Regions from separate parts of the Cryobacterium sp. TS_SC_7 genome, predicted to be linked through region 2. Evidence: predicted binding sites of a transcription regulator. Region 2 holds the regulator's gene; each other region holds the start of a gene.
The links. Region 2 encodes LexA, which represses DNA repair genes until DNA is damaged. Its sites were predicted from a motif close to TCGAACANNTGTTCGA; they were not measured.

Region 1 (6,637 bases), 1.2 Mb from region 2:
ACGCTCCGCACCGGGGTCGGCAGCATGTCTCCGATCACGCTGCAGCCGCTGAGGGCGCCGGTCATCACGCCGGCCGTCAGGACCAGCATCAGCGACCTGACGCCGGGACGAGGGCGCACGGGGGAACGCCGGCGAGCAGGCTGGCGGGCCGACGAGCGGGCAAGCGGCGAGGGCATGGGGTGGGAACTCGGTTAGCGCGCCGGCAGGGTGGGGGGCGCCGCGGCATCCGTTGTCGGAGCTGCCCCGCAAAGGACCTGCAGTGCCGGCTCGTGCAGCAGGCCGTTGGTGGCCAGCGCGCTGCCGTGCCAGGGGCCGGACTGGCCGTCGGCCGAGGTGAACCGGCCACCTGCCTCCTGCACGATGGGGGCGAGGGCGGCCATGTCGTAGGGCTGCAGGTCGTATTCCGCGACGATGTCGAGGAGCCCCTCGGCGAGGAGCATATACGACCACATGTCGCCGTAGGCACGGGTGCGCCAGACCTGACGGGACAGCGTGACGAGCTCGTCGAGGTGTCCGGTCTGGTCCCACTGCTGGATGCTGTTGTAGCTGAGTGAAGCGTCGGCGAGCTCGGCGACACCGGACACCTGCAGTCGCACGGGGGCGGCGCCGGGAGTGCGCTCATCGGTCATCCAGGCGCCGCCACCGGAGCGGGCCCACCAGCGTTTGCCGAGGGCGGGGGAGCTGACCACTCCCACCACCGGGATGCCGTCGACGGCAAGGGCGATGAGGGTGCCCCAGATCGGGATGCCGCGGAGGAAGCCGGCGGTGCCGTCGATCGGATCGATGATCCACTGGCGCACGCTCGTGCCCTCGGTGCCGAATTCCTCGCCGAGGATACCGTCGGCCGGGCGGCGTTCGGCCAAAGCCGTGCGGATGGCACGCTCGACGGCCTGGTCGGCATCCGTCACCGGGGTGCGGTCGGGTTTGGTCGTCACGACGAGGTCCATCGCGGTGAACCGGTCACGCGAAATCGCATCGGCCAGATCGGCGAGCTCGATCGCTTGCAGAAGGTCGTCGTCGAGGGAGTAATTCTGAGTCTGGGTCACAGTCCAAGACTAGTAATTCTGGCGCGACTCACCGGTTTGTGCCTCGATTGGCGCCGGGGGCAATCCGGCTGTTAGTATCTAGAGTCGGTTCGGGTCGCCCCGGATCGGAGAGAAAAAGAATAAGCACCTCTAGCTCAATTGGCAGAGCAACTGACTCTTAATCAGTGGGTTCCCGGTTCAAGTCCGGGGGGGTGCACCATCAGGAAAAGGCCAGGCCCGTTGCAAACGGGACCCGGCCTTTTTTGTACTCGCTAGCCTGATTTGCAGTCCACAGAACCTTCAGCGTAAGGCGGAAAAAATCAGATCTGCACGAGCCACTAAGGACAGGTCCCACGCGGTTCGAATCTGGCACGATGTCATAGTCAATTGGCTCCTGGCATCGCCCCTGATCATCAATGGGGCGCATCGGTCTCGGCTGCTCAGCCTTGCCGGGATGAACGTCAGAGGTTCCCGAGTGTTGAAAGGGGTCTCGTTCGGATCCAGGATGGTCGTTCTGAAGCCCGGCGCCTTCGTGAATGAGGGCTGCTACTTCGACGGGAATGAGCGCGTGGTCATCGGGCGCGCGGCTGTGGCCCAGGGTGTGCGATTCGTCACGAGCACCCATGAGATCGGACCAAGCGAGTTCCGAGTCGGGCCGCTGGTGACCAAGCCCATCCATGTCGGCGATGGAGCCTGGATCGGTGCCTTCGCCACCATTCTGCCCGGTGTCACGATCGGCAATGGGGCCATCGTGGCCGCCGGCAGCGTGGTGACCAGGGACGTTGAGCCCAACACCGTCCATGGTGGCGTGCCGGCTCGACTGATCAGGTCGCTGGAGGGCTAGCTGACCCGGTGATCGAACAAGCCTCGCCGAGATAGAACGGAACTTCGAAAAAACATTGACAAATAGGTGACAGACTCTCGACTACACCTACTATTCCTGGTATTCTCGAATCATGACCACCACCGCAGACGACCTCAGACAGGCAACGGATGCCGTCGCCCGCCTGGGCTCCTCCTGCGCCGACTACGAGGCTCTTCCCGACGCCGAAGTGCTGGCCGGTCAGAGGCAGATCGCGGCAGCCCGGCGGCTTCTCGACACCCGCTCGGCGTGGATGGCCGCGACCATCGCCCGTCGCTCCCGGCCCGAGCTCGGCCACTCCGGCCTGGCCGCGCAGCAGGGGTTCCTCTCACCCGAGGCACTCATCCAGACGGTGACCGGGTCGACGAAGAACGACGCGTTCAAGCTCGTCGCGGTCGGCCTGATGATGGCCGATGCTGAAGCAGCGGAGAAACGCGTCGAGGCAGCCGTGGAGTCGCCCGACAGCGATCCCGGTCTTGTCGCGGCGTTCGTCGCGAAGGTTCCGTGGCAGGCGCCGATCGCCCGGGCGGTCACCGCCGGCAGCCTCTCGGTCGATGCGGCTGAGTCGATCCGTTCCGGCCTCGGCGAGATCGATGCCGCGGTCACCGCCGAGAGGCTCGGCACCGCCCTCGAGTCCCTCCTTGTCGAGGCCGCGTCACTGAACGCAGATCAGGTCTTCAAACTCGCACGGCGGATGCGCGACCAGCTCGACGAGGCCGGCATCGCCGACCGGGAGAAGCAGGCTCACGACGACCGGTTCCTGCGCGTGTACCGGCTCGGCAACGGCAAGGTGCGCCTGCACGGGCTCTTCGCTCCGGAAGACGGCGAGTTCGTGCTCTCGACTTTCGACTCCGTGACCAGCCCGCGCCGTGGTGGCGTGCGCTTCGTCGACAAGGAGAAGGCCGCCTGGGCCAAGCGCGTCCAGGATGACCCCCGCAGCACGGAGCAGATCGCCGCCGACGCCCTGGTGCAGCTGCTGAAGATTGCCGGTGAGGCCGACCAGGGCCGCGTCTTCGGCGGCCGCCGCCCCTCGGTGCGGGTGCTCGTCACCGAGAAGGCCGTGAAGTCGGGCCAGCCAGGCACCCCGGGGGCCGCCACTGCTCGCGAATCCGCCGCCCACGGGCAGATCGAGGGCAACCCCGTCCCGATCTCGCAGGAGACCATCGACCGGTTGCTCTGCGACACCGGAACCCGCGGCATCCAGGTCGACGACACCGGCCAGATCATCAACGTCGGCCGTGACCAACGCCTCTTCACCGAAGCGCAGCGCGCCGCGATGGGGGTCCGCGACGGGGGCTGCCGGTGGGTCGACTGCGATAGATCGCCCGCGTGGACCGAAGCGCATCACATCAACGAATGGTTGAAAGACAACGGCTACACCGACCTCGCCGACGGAGTGCTGCTCTGTCACCCGCACCACCTGTTGCTGCACAACCAGCACTGGAGCATCATCCGCACCGGCAACGACTACTGGCTCCGGCCACCGGTCGAGGTCGACCCGGAGCAGATCCTCATCGCGCTGCCGAGCAAGCGGGCGACGCTGTAGGAGTTGGTGTCTGGTGTCTGGTGTCTGGTGTCTGGTCTCTGGTCTCTGGTCTCGACAAGCTCGACCTCCGGGTGGGTCTCGACGGGCTCGACCTCCGGGTGGGTCTCGACGGGCTCGACCGCCGGGTGGGTCTCGACGGGCTCGACCTCCGGGTGGGTCTCGACGGGCTCGACCACCGGCCGGGGCTATTCTGTCTGCGGTGCCACCGAGGTGGCACGAACGAGGCCAGTCGAGACACGAGACGTGAGGAGAACGGATGCTGTCGAGCTACCTGATCGCCGAAGCCTACGGACACATCCGGGGCATTGTGCATGTCGTGCTCGAGGATGCCGACGAGCAGCTGCTGACCTTCCGCCCCGACCCGGAGGCGAACAGCATCGCATGGCTGATCTGGCACCTGACCCGGGTGCAGGATGACCACCTGTCCGAGATCATGAACGAGGAGCAGCTCTGGGAGAGCGCCGGCTGGGCTGACAGGTTCGCGCTCCCATTCGACCGAGCGGCCACCGGCTACGGGCAAACCGCTGAGGAGGTTGGGCAGGTGCGCGCTGACGCATCCGTTCTGGCCGGATACTACGACGCCGTGCACTCCCGCACCGTCGCCTGGCTGCCGACTCTCACCGCGGCAGATTTCTCCCGCATCGTCGACACCCGGTGGACCCCGCCGGTCACCCTAGCGGTGCGCCTGATCAGCGTTCTCGCCGACGATCTGCAACATGCCGGCCAGGCTGCCTACGTGCGTGGGCTCGCGGAACGGGCAGGGCGGTGAGAGCACTCGCGGGGATACATGTGGGGAGACACGCGGCCGACGGGTCCGGTCACTGCGTCAGCCGCTTCCAGGCATACTCGTTCTCCGGCCGACCCGGTGTTCCGTAGCGAGGCGACCGGTCCAGCGACCCGGTGTCGGCCAGATGCTCCAGGTAGCGCCTGGCCGTCACCCGCGAGATTCCCAGCTGTTCCATGACCTCACTGGAGGAGACCGGGGCGGTCTGCAGCTTGAGGAACTCGATCACCGCGCCGAGGGTGCCCTCCGACAATCCCTTCGGCCGGGGCAGTTCGGTGGGCGTGCGCAGGCTGGCAAAGGCGTGATCCACATCGGTCTGGCTGGTCACCACGGACTGGCTGCCCAGCTGCTTCCGGAACTCCCGGTACTGCACCAGCTTCTGCGCGAATGTCGCATACGTGAACGGTTTGATCAGGTACTGCACGATCCCGGCCGCGACGGCACCCCGCACGATCTGCAGTTCGCGCACCGCCGTGATGGCGATGATGTCCGTGGTCAGGCCGGCCGCGCGCATCCGTCGGCTCACGTCGAGGCCATGCAGATCCGGCAAGGTCATATCCATCAGCACAAGGTCGATGGGCGTGCCGGCGGATGCGGCGGCGGTGAGGGCGCGCAGCGCGGAGTGGCCGTTCCCGGCCGTGCCCGCGTGCACGAATCCGGTCAGACGACCGAGATAGGCCGCGTGAGCCTCGGCCGCGATGGCTTCGTCTTCGACGACGAGCACACGGATGTCCCGGTCAGCCATGGAAGCCCGTCGTCCTCGTCGCGAGGCCGGGTTCGTCCGCCGCGCGGGACGGCGCCGGCTGCCAGGGGAGGGTGACCGTGAACACGGCCCCGTCGCGGCGGCTGATGCCCAGGCTGCCGCCGAGCCGGTTCACGGTCTGCCGCACCAACGCGAGGCCGAGGCCTCGGCCGAAGGTGCCGGGTTCCTTGGTGCTGTAGCCACGACGGAGGATGTCGGTCACGGCGTCCGGGGCGACGCCGGGCCCGGAATCGGCCACCTCGATCACCACCGCTGTGCCGGTGGACGTCACCGCGAGGTGTACCCGGCGAGGAGCCTCCCCGCCGGCGGCAGCGTCCAGCGCGTTGTCGACCAGGTTGCCCACGACCGTGACCAGGTCCTGTGCCGACAGTCCTGACTCGGCGAGCGTGCCCGCGGCCTCGACCGTGAGCAGCACCCCCAATTCGCTGGCCTGGGCGAACTTGCCCATCAGCAGGGCGCTGAGCACGGGCTCGTCGACCGAGTCGATCATGTCGTCGGTGAGCTGCTGGCTGAGCTCCAGGTCCTGGGTGGCGAAATCGAGGGCTTCGGCGCCACGACCGAGCTCCATCAGGGAAACGATGGTGTGCAGGCGGTTGGCGTGCTCATGAGTCTGGGCGCGGAGGGCATCCGAGAGCGTGCGCATCAACCGCAGCTCGCTGTCGAGCGACTGCAGGTCGGTGTGGTCGCGGATCGTGGCAACCCAGCCCATCGGAGCGGGTTTGGTTCGACCGCTGCCCGGTTTCAGCGCCGGCTGCTGGCTGACGACCAGCACGCGCTCGTCGGTGACGTAGATCTCGTCCAGGGCCGGACGGCCGCTCTGCAGCAGGTCGCTGAGGGCCGGCGGAAGGTTCAACCGGTCCAGGCTCTGGGTGGTGGTCGCGACGACGGACGCCCGTTCTGCGCCCATGGGGCGTGGCGGCAGGCCGAGCAGCCGGGCGGCCTGATCGTTGTACAGCACGACCTCCCCGGTCAGGCCGACCAGCACGAGACCCTCCCGCACGGAGTGCAGCACGGAGTCGTAGTACACGAAGAGTTGGGCGAGCTGCTCGGGACCCCAGCCGAGCGTGACCCGGCTGAGGTAGCGGCCGAGGAACCACGCGGCGACCGTGCCGGCGGCCAGCAGGATCAGGGCCACGCCGAGCACGGCCGGCAGGCGCGCGCTCAGGGCGATGGACAGGTTGCTCGTCTTGACCCCCGCGGCCACCAGAGCGAGCACCGTGCCATCGTCGTCGGTGACCGGCACGACGGCCCGCACCGACGGCCCCAGGGTGCCGGTGGTCACCTCCGTGAACGCCTCCCCGGACAGGGCCGGCTCGACGGCACCGATATAGGGCTGGCCGATCTCCGACTCGGTCGGGTGGGTCCAGCGGGTGCGGTCGGGCGACATGATCGTGATGAAGTCGAGGGCGGCATCCGCCGTGACGGCCAGGGCGTAGGGCTGCAGCACCGCACTGGGATCGGCCGTGCGGCTGGCGTCCTGCACGAGGGGGTTGTCGGCAATGGTGCTGGCGACCGACAGCATCCGTTCCTCGGCCGCCACGAAGCCGCGGTCTCGGGCGTCGACGAACGCTGCGGTGCCCACGAACACGGTCATCGCGATGATGAACAGGGCGTTCGCCAGAAACAGGCGGCGCGCGATGCTCCAGCCTGGCCCCAT
Region 2 (6,637 bases):
CCGAGCGACGCGGCTCCCGCCGGCTTCAGCCCGCTGGAACGCCTCGACGACCTCGTGCCCGTCTACGCGGCCTTGCTGCAGCGGCTGCGCGCCGCCGGCGCCGAATGGGTGCAACTGGACGAACCTGCCCTCGTCAGCGAGAGCATCGACATCCCGAGAGCGGATGCCCTGACCGCCGTTCACTCCGCGTACACCACGCTCGGGGGCCTTGCCGAGCGCCCCTCCATCTTTGTCGCAGCACCTTACGGCAGCCTCGACGACGCCCTGCCCGTTCTCGCAGCGACCGCGGTGGAAGCCATCGGGCTCGACCTGGTGCGGGGAAAAGTGCCGGCCGTGACGGCCGGGCTGGAGACGACGACGCTGGTTGCCGGCGTCATCGACGGCCACAACATTTGGCGCGGTGACCTAGCGACGGCCTTCGAGACCGTGGCCGGTCTGGAGCGGCTCTCACCCCGGGTCACGGTCTCCACCTCGACGTCGCTGCTGCACGTGCCGCACGACGTCGACGACGAATCGGCGCTGAGCGACGAGTTGAAGAGTTGGCTGGCCTTCGCCGACCAGAAGGTCACCCAGGTGGCCACGATCGCCCGGGGGCTCTCCGAGGGGCGTGCTGCCATCGCCGCCGACCTCGCGGCAGCCTCCGCAGCCCTCGACGCGAGACGGGTCGCGCCCGGCGTGCACGACGGCGCCGTACGCGTGCGCACGGAGGCCCTCACCCCGACCGACTTCACCCGCGTGGACTACGCCGCACGGGTGGCGGCCCAGGAGGCCACCCTGAATCTGCCGTTCCTGCCGACGACCACGATCGGATCGTTCCCGCAGACCGGGGACATCCGTCGGGCCCGGGCGCAATTACTCAAGGGGTCGCTGAGCACCGTTGACTATCGAGACCTGATGCGGGCCGAGATAGCGCGCGTGGTCACGGTGCAGGAAGAAATCGGCCTCGACGTGCTGGTGCACGGCGAGCCGGAGCGCAACGACATGGTGCAGTACTTCGCCGAGAATCTCGACGGGTTCGCCGTCACCGAGAACGGCTGGGTGCAGTCGTACGGCAGCCGGTGCGTGCGCCCCTCGATCCTCTGGGGAGATGTGTCCCGGCCGCAGCCGATCACGGTCGAGTGGTCGGCGTACGCCCAGGGTCTGACGCTCAAACCGGTGAAGGGGATGCTCACCGGCCCGGTGACGATCCTCGCGTGGTCGTTCGTGCGCGATGACCAGCCGCTCGGCGACACGGCCCGGCAGGTGGCCCTGGCGCTCCGCGATGAAATCGCCGACCTCGAGAGAGCGGGAATTCAGATCGTCCAGGTCGACGAGCCCGCACTGCGAGAACTGCTGCCGCTGAAGAAGGAGGACCACGCAGAATACCTCGACTGGTCGGTGGGCTCGTTCCGCCTGGCCACCGCCGGTGCGGCCGAGGCGACGCAGATCCACACGCACCTGTGTTATTCCGAATTCGGCGTCGTCATCGACGCGATCCGTAATCTGGACGCCGACGTGACCAGCATTGAGGCGGCACGGTCGCGCATGGAGGTCGTCGGGGATATCCAGACCTCCGGCTTCGACCACGGGATCGGCCCGGGTGTGTGGGACATCCACTCGCCGCGGGTTCCCAGTGTCGCCGAGCTGACCGACCTGCTCGAGCGGGCCGCCCGGGCCATCCCGTCCGGCCAGATCTGGGTGAACCCGGATTGCGGCCTGAAAACCCGGGGCTATGCCGAGACGGTGCAGTCTCTGCGGAACATGCTCGCCGCCACCCGCGCCGTGCGCACGCGCCTGGCCGTTCCCGCGTAGTCCGCGCCGGCCGCACCCACGCAGAAGGCCGGGCACGACACCGAAAAACGGTGTTCGTGCCCGGCCTCCTGAACCCTGTGGTGACCCGACAAATCAGAGTCTCCACGACGCTGGTCGAGCCTGTCGAGACCGCGAGACCCCGAGCCGTGATCCGGCCTACACCGAGCGCAGCACCGCCACGACCTTGCCGAGAATCTCGGCGTGGTCGCCGACGATCGGTTCGAAGTTCGTGTTGCGGGGGAGCAGCCAGGTGTGTCCGTCGCGCTGGCGGAACACCTTCACGGTGGCCTCGTTGTCGAGCATGGCCGCGACGATCTCGCCGTTCTCCGCGGTCTTCTGCTGCCGAACGACGACCCAGTCACCATCCATGATGGCCGCGTCGATCATGGACTCGCCCGTCACCTTGAGCATGAAGAGATCGCCCTTACCGACGAGCTGGCGGGGGAGCGGGAAGATCTCGTCGATCTGCTGTTCGGCGGTGATCGGAATTCCGGCCGCAATGCGGCCGACGAGCGGCACCATCGCGGCATCACCGACCTGGACCCCGGTGTGGAAACTCTCCGTGCCGGACGTGGCGTCTTCGGGCGACTGCGGAATCTCGATCAGAACTTCGAGGGCGCGGGGACGATTCGGGTCGCGGCGCAGATAACCGCTCAGTTCAAGCTGGTTGAGCTGGTGGGTGACGCTCGACAGGGAGGCGAGCCCGACGGCGTCGCCGATCTCGCGCATGCTCGGCGGATAACCGCGCTGGCTGACCGAGCGCTGGATCACGTCGAGGATGGCGAGCTGTTTCTCGCTCAGGCTCTTGCGCCGTCTGGTGCCGCCCTTGTCGCGGGGACCGCTGGTGTCTTGTGCCACGTTCGTCGCTCCTCGTGTTGAGTGGTGCGCTGGCAGCAGCCGTGACGGCGACCGTTTCACGCGAATGTCGGGGGTGCCTGATTGAGTTTCAAACAGACAATCGAAACTGTATCCATCTCACGCTCAGAAAACAAACATGTATTCGAGTGTGTCGGAAAAATCTTTTCAGAAAGTACCGAATAGGGCTTGATTGTTCGAAATATCGAATATACATTCGGAACATAAGTTCGCATCCGGCTCTCCCGGCCGAGAGCCGGATGCGTCTTCTTACAGGAGGTTGGATATGAGCACTGCACTTGATCTTGGCGCCCCCATCGCGACAGGGCGCAGCCGACTGCGTCTGACCCGGCGCGGTCGCGTTGTTTTCACGGCGCTGGCGGGCCTTCCGCTCGTGGCCGCGGCATTCGTCGTCGTTCTGAACGGCGGACTGGCAGCCGCCGAGAGCTCGACGGTCGGCCGTGTGGCCACGGCCTTCGACTACGTGACCATTCAATCGGGGCAGTCGCTCTGGCAACTCGCCGAGACCATCGCCCCGACGTCCGACCCGCGCGACGTCATCGCCGAGATCGTGAGCCTCAACCAGCTCCCGTCCGACAGCGTGCAGCCCGGACAGAGGCTCGCCCTGCCGAACGAGTTTTGATTCACTCAGTCCTGGTCCAGCGGGCCCTGATTCGGCCGAACCCGTTCGCGCGATACGTCCGCCGGTAATATGGGGGAAGTGACCAGTCTCAGCGACCTGCCCCTCCGCGATAATCTGCGCGGACTCACTCCCTACGGGGCCCCCCAACTGCATGTGCCGGTGGCCCTCAATGTGAATGAGAACACACACGGAATCCCGGACGAGGTGGCGCAGGACATCGTCTCTGCGCTGGCGGTCGCGGTGAAAACCGTCAACCGGTATCCCGATCGGGAATTCACAGAACTGCGCGATTCCCTCGCCCGATACCTCGGCCATGGGCTGACCCGCAAGAACATCTGGGCGGCGAACGGGTCCAACGAGGTGCTGCAGCAGGTGCTTCAGGCCTTCGGTGGTCCCGGGCGGTCCGTGCTCGGGTTTGCACCGACATACTCGATGTACCCGCTGCTCGCCTCCGGAACCGGCACCCGCTGGATCGCCGGCGGGCGCGACGCCGACTTCGAGCTCAGCCCGGCCACGGCCGTCGACTGGGTCAACCGGGTCGCCCCCGACCTCGTCTTCCTCTGCTCGCCGAACAACCCCACCGGCACACCGCTGTCCCTGGACACCATCGCGGCCGTCTACGACGCGACCGACGGTGTCGTCGTCGTCGACGAGGCCTATTACGAGTTCGGCCCGACCGACGCGCCGAGTGCGCTCAGCCTGCTGCCCGGCCGGGAGCGTCTGCTGGTCTCCCGCACCATGAGCAAGGCGTTCGCCTTCGCCGGAGCCCGCGTCGGGTATCTGGCCGCCGACCCGGCCGTGACGGATGCGCTGCGCCTCGTGCGCCTGCCGTACCACCTGTCGGCGCTCACCCAGGCGGCCGCAGTCGCCGCCCTCGCCCACACGCCGGCGATGCTCGCGATGGTCGACGACATCCGCTCCCAGCGCGACCGCATCTCGGCCGAACTGACCTGCCTCGGGTACTCGCCGCTGCGCAGTGCGAGCAACTTCGTGCTGTTCGGCGGGGTCGAAGACCCGCGGGCCACGTTCGAAGCCCTGCTGGCCGACGGCGTCCTCGTGCGGGACGTCGGCATCCCCGGCCACCTGCGAGTCAGCGCCGGCACCGAAGCGGAGACGACCGCCTTCCTCACCGCCATCGAAGCGCTCGGGCAGCCGTGACCGGATCAGGCCAATAAACTAGGCGTATGAGCTTCTCTTCAGCGTCCACTCCGCCCCGTTTCGCCCACCTGCAGCGTGAGACGAGCGAGTCGAGCATCGACCTGTCGCTCAACCTCGACGGCACCGGTGAGTCCGACATTCAGACCTCGGTCCCGTTCTACGACCACCTATTGACCGCGTTCGCGAAACACTCGCTGACCGACCTCACGGTGCGGGCGCGCGGTGACATCGAGATCGACGTGCACCACACCGTCGAAGACGTCGGAATCCTGCTCGGGCAGGCCATCAAGCAGGCCCTCGGGGACAAATCCGGCATCTCCCGGTACGGCGACGCCCTGGTGCCGCTCGACGAGGCGCTCGTGCAGGCCGTCGTCGACATCTCCGGACGCCCGTATCTCGTGCACCAGGGAGAACCGGCGGGTTTCGAATTCCACCTGATCGGAGGCCACTTCACCGGATCGATGGTGCGCCACGTGTTCGAGGCCGTGGCCTTCAACGCCGGCCTCACCGTGCACGTCACGGTGCAGGGCGGTCGCGACCCGCACCACATCGCCGAAGCCGAGTTCAAGGCCTTCGCCCGTGCCTTCCGGCAGGCCAAGGCGCTCGACCCGCTGGTGTCGGGCATCCCGTCCACCAAGGGTGCACTGTGACCAACGTCGTCGTCTTCGACTACGGCACGGGAAACGTGCACTCGGCAGTCAAGGCTCTCGAGCTGGCCGGGGCTGTCGTCACGCTGACCAGCGATCGCCGTGAAGCGCTCGAGGCCGACGGCCTGGTCGTGCCCGGTGTGGGGGCGTTCAGCGCCGTGATGCAGGCGCTGACCGCCGTGCGGGGCGATGAGATCATCGACCGGCGGATCGCGGGCGGACGCCCGGTGCTCGGCATCTGCGTGGGCATGCAGGTCATGTTCGAGCACGGCGTCGAACGCGGAATCGACACGGAAGGCCTCGGCGAATGGCCGGGCACCGTGACCCGGCTGGACGCGCCCGTTCTGCCGCACATGGGCTGGGACACGGTCACGCCGGGGGAAGGGTCAGCCCTCTTCCGCGGCATCGAGCAGGAGCGGTTCTACTTCGTGCACTCCTATGCCGCCCAGGACTGGACCCTCGACGTCATGCCGCCGTTCCCGAAGCCGATCCTCACCTGGTCCGAGCACGGTCGGCCGTTCCTGGCCGCCATCGAGAACGGACCGCTCACAGCCACCCAGTTCCACCCGGAGAAATCCGGTGAGGCCGGCATCCGTCTGCTCAGCAACTGGCTGGGCACCCTCCACGACTAGCTTCCCCTTTCCTGACTGAACCGGTCGCCGCGACCACTCCCAACCGAGGACACCCATGACTGAGAACAACCCTGCCCCCCGTCTCGTTCTGCTGCCCGCCGTCGACGTCGCCGACGGCAAAGCCGTGCGCTTGACCCAGGGTGAGGCCGGTACCGAGACCAACTACGGTGACCCCGTCGACGCGGCCCGGGACTGGGCTCGCCAGGGTGCGGAGTGGATCCACCTCGTCGACCTCGACGCCGCGTTCGGCCGCGGTAACAACACGGATGTCATCCGCACCGTGATCCGGGAGGTCACGGGCGTGAAGATCGAGCTGTCCGGCGGCATCCGCGACGATGCGTCGCTGGACGCTGCGCTGAATGCGGGCGTCAGCCGGATCAACCTCGGCACCGCCGCCCTGGAAGACCCGGAGTGGGCCGCCCAGGTCATCGCCCGGCACGGGGACGCCGTCGCTGTCGGCCTCGACGTGCGCGGAACGACCCTCGCCGCCCGCGGCTGGACCAAGGAGGGCGGCGACCTCTGGCAGGTGCTCGCCCGCCTCGAAGAGGCCGGCTGCTCCCGCTACGTCGTCACCGACGTGACCAAGGACGGCACACTGCAGGGCCCGAACATCGACCTGCTCCGCCAGGTGATGGAGCGCACCGACCGCCCGGTCGTCGCCTCCGGCGGCATCTCCAGCCTCGACGACCTCCGCGCGCTGCGCGAACTGGTGCCGCTCGGCCTCGAGGGTGCCATCGTCGGCAAGGCCCTCTACGCGGGGGCGTTCACCCTGGGCGAGGCGCTGGATGTCGCGGGCGCGTAACCTCGGCTCCACCGGCCTGCCCGGCGGCCCCGGTCCCGGCGGCGGCGATTCCGCGGGGCAGCCGTGGGCCGGGCGCACGTTCTCGCCCAGCCTGCACTCCGACGACGAT
Region 3 (6,637 bases), 1.1 Mb from region 2:
GGCGTCGGCGAGGGAGCCGAGGGCGGCGGCGATCGCGGCCTCGTAGCCGGGCCGCACGCGCACGTGTTCGGCCACCAGGCCACGGATGCCCGCGGGCGCCGCCGCGAGCAGCGCCGACGAACCGTCTTTCTGGTCCAGGGCCAGGGACAGCGCCCCCGCACGGGCGGCCAGGGCGTCCCGTTCACGTTCGCTGCGGTGCAGCGCCTCCCGCAGACGCTCGACGTCGGCCTCGGACCGGGAGACGGCGGCCCTGGCCTCCGCGGCAGCCTCCGCCGGGTGGCTCTCACCGGCGTCGAGGGCGGCCGCGTCGAGGGCCGCGGCGTCTGCGGCGAGTCCGGCCAGGTTCGCCTCGGCCGTCCGCACCCGGGCGCGGGCGGCGTCGAGGGCGTTCTGCTGCCTCAGCACCTCGCCGCGCACGGATGCCAGGCGGCCGGCGGCGGTCTCGGCCGCACCGGAGAGCCGGGACAGCTGCAGGTCGTGCCGGGAGACCAGCACGGCCTGCGCGGAGATCTGCTCATCGAGGGCGTCGAGGCGACCCCGGGCCTCGGCGGTCTCTGCCCGGGCTGCGGCCCAGGCGGAGTCGGCCACGTCGATGCGGCTCCGCAGCGCGTCGATCTCGGTCGCGGCATCCGTGAGCATGGCGGCGGTCACGCTCGGGCCGACGCTGGAGGACTCGGCCTGCGAACCGAGCAGGGCCAGCCGCTGGTTGGCGAGCGTGTAGAGGCCGCGCAGGCGCTCCTGCACGGATTCGAGGCCGAAGCTCGTGCGCCGTGCCAGGTCGACGGCATCGCCGACCTGCTCCTGCTCGAGTCGCTGCAGCCGGCGCTGCCGGGTCTCGAGTTGTTCGGTCAGCACGAGTCGTTCGGCGTGCCGCTCGCTCTCGGTGCGGCCGTGCGCGTCGAGCGCGGTGCGCAGGGTGACCACGTCGTCGGCGAGCAGCCGGGCCCGCGCGTCGCGAGCCACGGCGGCGATGGTTTGCGCCTCCCGGGCGATGTCGGCCTGGCGCCCGAGCGGTTTGAGCTGCCGCCGGATCTCCCCGGCCAGGTCGCTCAACCGGGTGAGATTGGCCTGCATACCGTCGAGCTTGCGGAGGGTCTTCTCCTTGCGCCGGCGATGCTTGAGGATTCCGGCGGCCTCCTCGATGAAGCCGCGCCGCTCCTCGGGGCTGGCGCGCAGCACGGCGTCGAGCTGCCCCTGCCCGACGATGACGTGCATCTCCCGGCCGAGGCCGGAGTCGCTGAGCAGCTCCTGCACGTCGAGCAACCGGCAGGTTCGCCCGTTGATCGCATACTCGCTCGCGCCGTTGCGAAAGAGGGTGCGGGAGATGGTGACCTCGGTGTAGTCGATCGGCAGCGCGCCATCCGTGTTGTCGATGGTCAGTGTCACGGCAGCCCGACCGAGCGGGCCCTTGGTGGACGTGCCCGCGAAGATGACGTCTTCCATCTTGCCGCCGCGGAGGGTCTTCGCGCCCTGCTCGCCCATCACCCAGGCGAGCGCGTCGACGACGTTGGATTTGCCCGAGCCGTTGGGGCCGACCACGCAGGTCACACCGGGTTCGAAGGCGAAGGTGGTGGGGTGGGCGAAGGATTTGAAGCCCTTGAGGGTGAGACTCTTCAGATACACCGGTTCGCCCCCTTTCGTCGCTCATCGGGCCGCGGACGCCCGACGTGCCGCTCCCGACCACGGTACCGGACACCGCCGACACCGCTCGGTAGGCGCGGTCTCCGACGAATTCGTTCGGCCGGTCATGGCACAGGACGGCATGGGGAAGCGCGGCTACGCTGGCGCACCATGGAGACCTTCCGCTTCGAGATCGAGGAACTCACCGTCCCCGCCGCCCCGCAGGCTCCCGGCTGGGCGGATTTCGTGGCGGCGAACGGGGTGCGCAACACGGTCGAGGCCGAGGCGTACGGCACCGTGGACCTGGAGTTGACCGCCGATGAGGTCCTGCCCGGCTGGCTCAACCAGAGGTGGGAGCCGAAGCGTCTGTTCGTGGCGCGGACTGAGGGACGCATCGTCGGGCGTGGTCACTACGAGACCCTTCCGGAGGATTCCGCCGACCACGCGTGGCTGGCCGTGGGCGTGCTTCCCGAATACCGTGGGCGAGGCATCGGCACGGCCCTCGCCGACCGGCTCGAGGCTGTCGCTCACTCCGAAGGCCGCAGCGTGCAGATCGTCTACGCACCGTCACCGGATGCGCCGGGTGAGCGTCTGCCCTCCCCCACCGGTTTCGGCTCGGTTCCCCTCGACAACCCCGAAGTCCGGTTTCTGCAGCGCCGCGGTTATCTCCTCGAGCAGGTCGTGCGTGCCAGCCGACTGCCCCTGCCGGTGGATCCCGCGCAGCTCCGCCGACTGGGCGACGTTGCCGCCCTGCATGCCGGCCCGGACTATTCGGTGGTGCAGTGGATCGATCGCACCCCGCCGGTCTGGTTGCCCGATCTGGCGGTGCTCTATTCGCGCATGAGCACGGATGCGCCGAGCGCCGGCCTGGCCGAACCCGAGCAGCGCTGGACGCCGGAGCGCGTCAGCCAGGAGGAGCAGAAGGTCGCGGCGAGTCCGCGCACCACGCTGACCTCGGCTGTGCTCCATGGGCCGAGCGGCCACCTCGTGGGATTCACCGAGTTGGAGGTGCCGGCGGAACTCGGCCGGGCGGTCAGCCAGGAGGACACCCTGGTGCTCCGCGAGCACCGCGGACGCCGGTTGGGCATGCTGCTGAAGATCGCGAGTCTCGAGCTGCTCACGCTCGAGCGCACCGGGCATCCGTCAGTGCTGACGTACAACGCGGAAGAGAACCGGCACATGCTCACGGTCAACGAGGCCATCGGTTTCGCGCCGATGGGCTACGAGGGTGCCTGGCGCCGCGACGCCCACTGACCCGGAGCCCGGTGGTCGACCCCGTCGACACCAGAGCCCGCCGAGACCCGGTGGTCGAGCCCGTCGAGACCAGAGCCCGCCGAGACCCGGTGGTCGAGCCCGTCGAGACCAGAGCCCGCCGAGACCCGGTGGTCGAGCCCGTCGAGACCAGAGCCCGCCGAGACCCGGGGACCCGCCCTCCAGAGGCTCCCACGACGGTGGTCGAGCCTGTCGAGACCCGGGGCCAGGGGCCAGGGGCCCGGGGCCAGGGGCCACACCTACAGTGCCGCCCGCTTGCTCGGCAGCGGAATCAGGGTCTGCTCCGGGTCAACCTCGACGGGTGGCCTGAGCCAATATTCCGTTCCGGTGCGGATGATGCTCCAGTGCTGGTTATGCAGCAGCAGGTGGTGCGGGTGACACAGCAGCACCCCGTCGGCGAGGTCGGTGTACCCGTTGTCTTTCAACCATTCGTTGATGTGGTGTGCCTCAGACCACGCAGGTGATCGATCGCAATCGACCCACCGGCAGCCGCCGTCCCGCACTCCCATCGCGGCGCGTTGTGCGTCGGTGAAGAGGCGTTCGTCACGGCCGACGTTGATGATCTGCCCAGTGTCGTCAACCTGGATGCCGCGGGTTCCGGTGTCGCAGAGCAACCGGTCGATGGTCTCCTGCGAGATGGGAACGGGGTTTCCCTCGATCTGACCGTGAGCGGCGGCTTCGCGGGTTTCGGTTGCTTCGGCGGTCTCCGGGGCGGCCGGCTGGCCCGACTTCACGGCCTTCTCGGTCACGATCACCCGCACCGAGGGGCGGCGGCCGCCGAAGACGCGTCCCTGGTCGGCCTCACCGGCGATCTTCAGCAACTGCACGAGGGCGTCGGCGGCGATCTGCTCCGTGGTGCGGGGGTCATCCTGCACACGTTTGGCCCAGGCGGCCTTGTCCTTGTCGACGAAGCGCACGCCGCCACGGCGGGGGCTCGTGATCGAGTCGAACGTGGAGAGCACGAACTCGCCGTCTTCCGGAGCGAAGAGCCCGTGCAGGCGCACCTTGCCGTTGCCGAGCCGGTACACGCGCAGGAACCGGTCGTCGTGAGCCTGCTTCTCCCGGGCGGCGATGCCGGCTTCGTCGAGCTGGTCGCGCATCCGCCGGGCGAGTTTGAAGACCTGATCGACATTCAGTGACGCGGCCTCAATGAGGAGGGACTCGAGGGCGGTGCCGAGCCTCTCGGCGGTGACCGCGGCATCGATCTCGCCGAGGCCGGTACGGATCGACTCGGCCGCATCGACCGAGAGGGTGCCGTCGGTGACGGCGTGGGCGATCGGCGCCTGCCACGGCACCTTCGCGGCGAAAGAAGCGACCGCGGCGGCATCCACATCGGATGATTCCACGGCAGCCTCGACCAGTTTCTCCGCCGCCTCAGCATCGGCCATCATCGTGCCGACCGCGACGAGCTTGAAGGCGTCGTTCTTCGTCGACCCGGTCACCGTCTGGATGAGTGCCTCGGGCGAGAGGAACCCCTGCTGCGCGGCCAGTCCGGAGTGCCCGAGCTCGGGTCGCGAGCGACGGGCGATGGTTGCCGCCATCCACGCCGACCGGGTGTCGAGGAGCCGCCGGGCGGCTGCGATCTGCTTCTGGCCGGCCAGCACCTCGGGATCGGCGAGTGCCTCATAGTCGGCGCAGGACGAGCCCAGACGAGCGACGGCATCCGTTGCCTGTCTGAGGTCGTCTGCGGTGGTGGTCATGCGTCGAGAATACCAGAACTAGTACGCGTAGTCGAGAGTTATTCACTCATTTTATGGCTTAGTTTCGAATTTGTTTTCGAGGCGGCGGTTCCAGGCGGGCGGTGCGTCAGCGCAGTCGCTGGCAGCGTGGGCAGAGGTGTGAGCTGCGGTTCATGAACTGCTGCCGCACAAGCAGTGTGCCGCAGCGGGGGCAGGGCGAACCCTGCCGTCCATACGCGTTGAGGCTGTGCGAGAAATACCCGGACTGCCCGTTCACGTTCACGTATTGCGCGTCGAAACTCGTTCCGCCCTCGGCCAGGGCACGGTTCAGGATGCTGCGGACCGCGGCCAGCAGCGCCCGCCCCTTCGCGGGCGACAACGAGTGTGCCGGCTGTTCGTAGTGCACTCGGGCCGCGAACAGCGCCTCGTCAGCGTAGATGTTGCCGATGCCGCTGATCAGGGTCTGGTCGAGCAGGGCGCGCTTGATCCCGGTCTTCTTGCGTCCGAGGGCCGCCAGGAAGAGCGGCGCCGAGAAGCCCGGGTCCAGCGGGTCGCGAGCGATGTGCGCCACCTGTGACGGGATCAGCCCCGGCCAGCCCGCGCCTGCAGCCAGTCCTACAGCACCGCCTGCCAGCCCGGAGTACCCGGCCGTCAGCCCATCGCTGGTGGGCTGCATCGAGTCCACGGCCATGCTGCCGAAGATGCGCTGGTCGACGAAGTGGACCCACAGCTCGCCATGCTCCGGGTGTTCGATCTGCAAACGGATGCGCAGTCGCCGGTCCGTGTCCGATCCGGGGCTGCGCAGCAGCACCTGGCCGCTCATCCCGAGGTGCACCACGAGCGCGCGGCCGGAACTCAGCGGCAGCCAGAGGAACTTGCCCCGGCGCACGGCGGCGAGCACCATGCGCCCCTGCAACAGGTCGGCGAACGGCCCGCTCGCCGGGTCATGGCGCCGCAGCGATCGTTGTTCGAAGACCTCGACGCCGGCGATCACTGCGCCGGACACGGCCGGCGCCAGGCCGGCGCGAACGACCTCTACTTCAGGCAGCTCGGGCATTCGAGCCTTCCAGTGACACGGCGTGCCGGCAGTTCAGGGAGTGCTGAGGCGCGTCCAGGCGTCGAGCGCTGCAGCCATCTCGGCGTGCTTCTTGCTCGTGCCTTCACCGACGGCAGTGACCACGCCCACGGTCACGGTGGCGATGAACACCTTGGAGTGGTCGGGACCGCTCTCCGCGATGGAGTACACCGGGGCCCCGGAACCCAGTCGCGCCGCGGCTTCCTGCAGGCTCGTCTTGGGGTCCATGGAGACACCGAAGTGCCCGGGATCGCGCAGCAGCGGCTCGATCAGCCGCATCACGAGCGCGGTGGCCGTCTCTCCACCGGAGTCGAGGTAGACGGCGCCGATGAGCGCCTCGACGGTGTCGGCGAGGATCGATGACTTGTCGCGACCACCGGTGAGGATCTCGCCGCGGCCGAGTCGCACGTAGTCGCCCAGTCCGATGCCGCGCGCGATGCCCGCGAGGGCAACGCTCGACACCAGGCTGGCCCGGCGCTTGGCGAGGTCACCCTCGTCGAGCAGCGGATATTCCCGGTAGAGCATGACCGTCACGGCCTGCCCCAGGATCGAGTCGCCCAAAAATTCCAGGCGCTCGTTCGTGGGCACGCCGCCGTGCTCGTACGCGTACGAGCGGTGGGTCAACGCCAGTTCCAGCAGGGCCGGATCGATCTGCACACCGAGGGTCGCCAGCAGCGACGACCTCTCAGGCGCAGCACTCATGAGTGCCCACCGAGAAGATACCCCCGGACAACGCTGATGCCGCGACTCCACGGACCGGAACCCGCAATCGGGTCTCCCGGCATCCGTCGGCGCGGCATCAGACGTTCTGGCACAACCGAATTAAACGTCGGCGACCTTACGGCCCTTGTATTCCATGAACAGTGCCGTGCCGGCAGCGTCGGTGACGACCTTGGCGCGGTGCGGCAGGCTGTAGACAACTTTGCCGTTTTCCATGGTCTTGACCAGGGTGGGAGCCTCGGCCTTCCAGCAGGAACGACGTGAACGGGTG

Region 1: AC0J5J_RS05465 (DUF222 domain-containing protein) is a predicted target of LexA. The motif match lies at 1,902-1,917, and genes of this name have one in related genera.
Region 3: AC0J5J_RS04985 (DUF222 domain-containing protein) is a predicted target of LexA. The motif match lies at 4,657-4,672, and genes of this name have one in related genera.

What each region holds. Positions count from the first base shown of each region.
Region 1 is NZ_CM149589.1:1,170,450-1,177,086, reverse strand. Features, by position in the region: gene AC0J5J_RS05485 (septum formation family protein) at 1-89, opposite strand, end outside; gene AC0J5J_RS05480 (inositol monophosphatase family protein) at 192-1,046, opposite strand; tRNA gene AC0J5J_RS05475 (tRNA-Lys) at 1,170-1,245, shown strand; partial or broken gene AC0J5J_RS05470 (DapH/DapD/GlmU-related protein) at 1,705-1,854, shown strand; gene AC0J5J_RS05465 (DUF222 domain-containing protein) at 1,982-3,433, shown strand; gene AC0J5J_RS05460 (mycothiol transferase) at 3,690-4,202, shown strand; gene AC0J5J_RS05455 (response regulator) at 4,252-4,962, opposite strand; gene AC0J5J_RS05450 (sensor histidine kinase) at 4,955-6,637, opposite strand.
Region 2 is NZ_CM149589.1:3,295,634-3,302,270, forward strand. Features, by position in the region: gene metE (5-methyltetrahydropteroyltriglutamate--homocysteine S-methyltransferase) at 1-1,791, shown strand, start outside; gene lexA (transcriptional repressor LexA) at 1,948-2,649, opposite strand; gene AC0J5J_RS15150 (LysM peptidoglycan-binding domain-containing protein) at 2,933-3,289, shown strand; gene AC0J5J_RS15155 (histidinol-phosphate transaminase) at 3,359-4,447, shown strand; gene hisB (imidazoleglycerol-phosphate dehydratase HisB) at 4,474-5,097, shown strand; gene hisH (imidazole glycerol phosphate synthase subunit HisH) at 5,094-5,726, shown strand; gene priA (bifunctional 1-(5-phosphoribosyl)-5-((5-phosphoribosylamino)methylideneamino)imidazole-4-carboxamide isomerase/phosphoribosylanthranilate isomerase PriA) at 5,782-6,528, shown strand; gene AC0J5J_RS15175 (SseB family protein) at 6,512-6,637, shown strand, end outside.
Region 3 is NZ_CM149589.1:1,055,336-1,061,972, forward strand. Features, by position in the region: gene smc (chromosome segregation protein SMC) at 1-1,623, opposite strand, end outside; gene AC0J5J_RS04980 (GNAT family N-acetyltransferase) at 1,792-2,874, shown strand; gene AC0J5J_RS04985 (DUF222 domain-containing protein) at 3,132-4,592, opposite strand; gene mutM (bifunctional DNA-formamidopyrimidine glycosylase/DNA-(apurinic or apyrimidinic site) lyase) at 4,699-5,628, opposite strand; gene rnc (ribonuclease III) at 5,662-6,348, opposite strand; gene rpmF (50S ribosomal protein L32) at 6,469-6,637, opposite strand, start outside.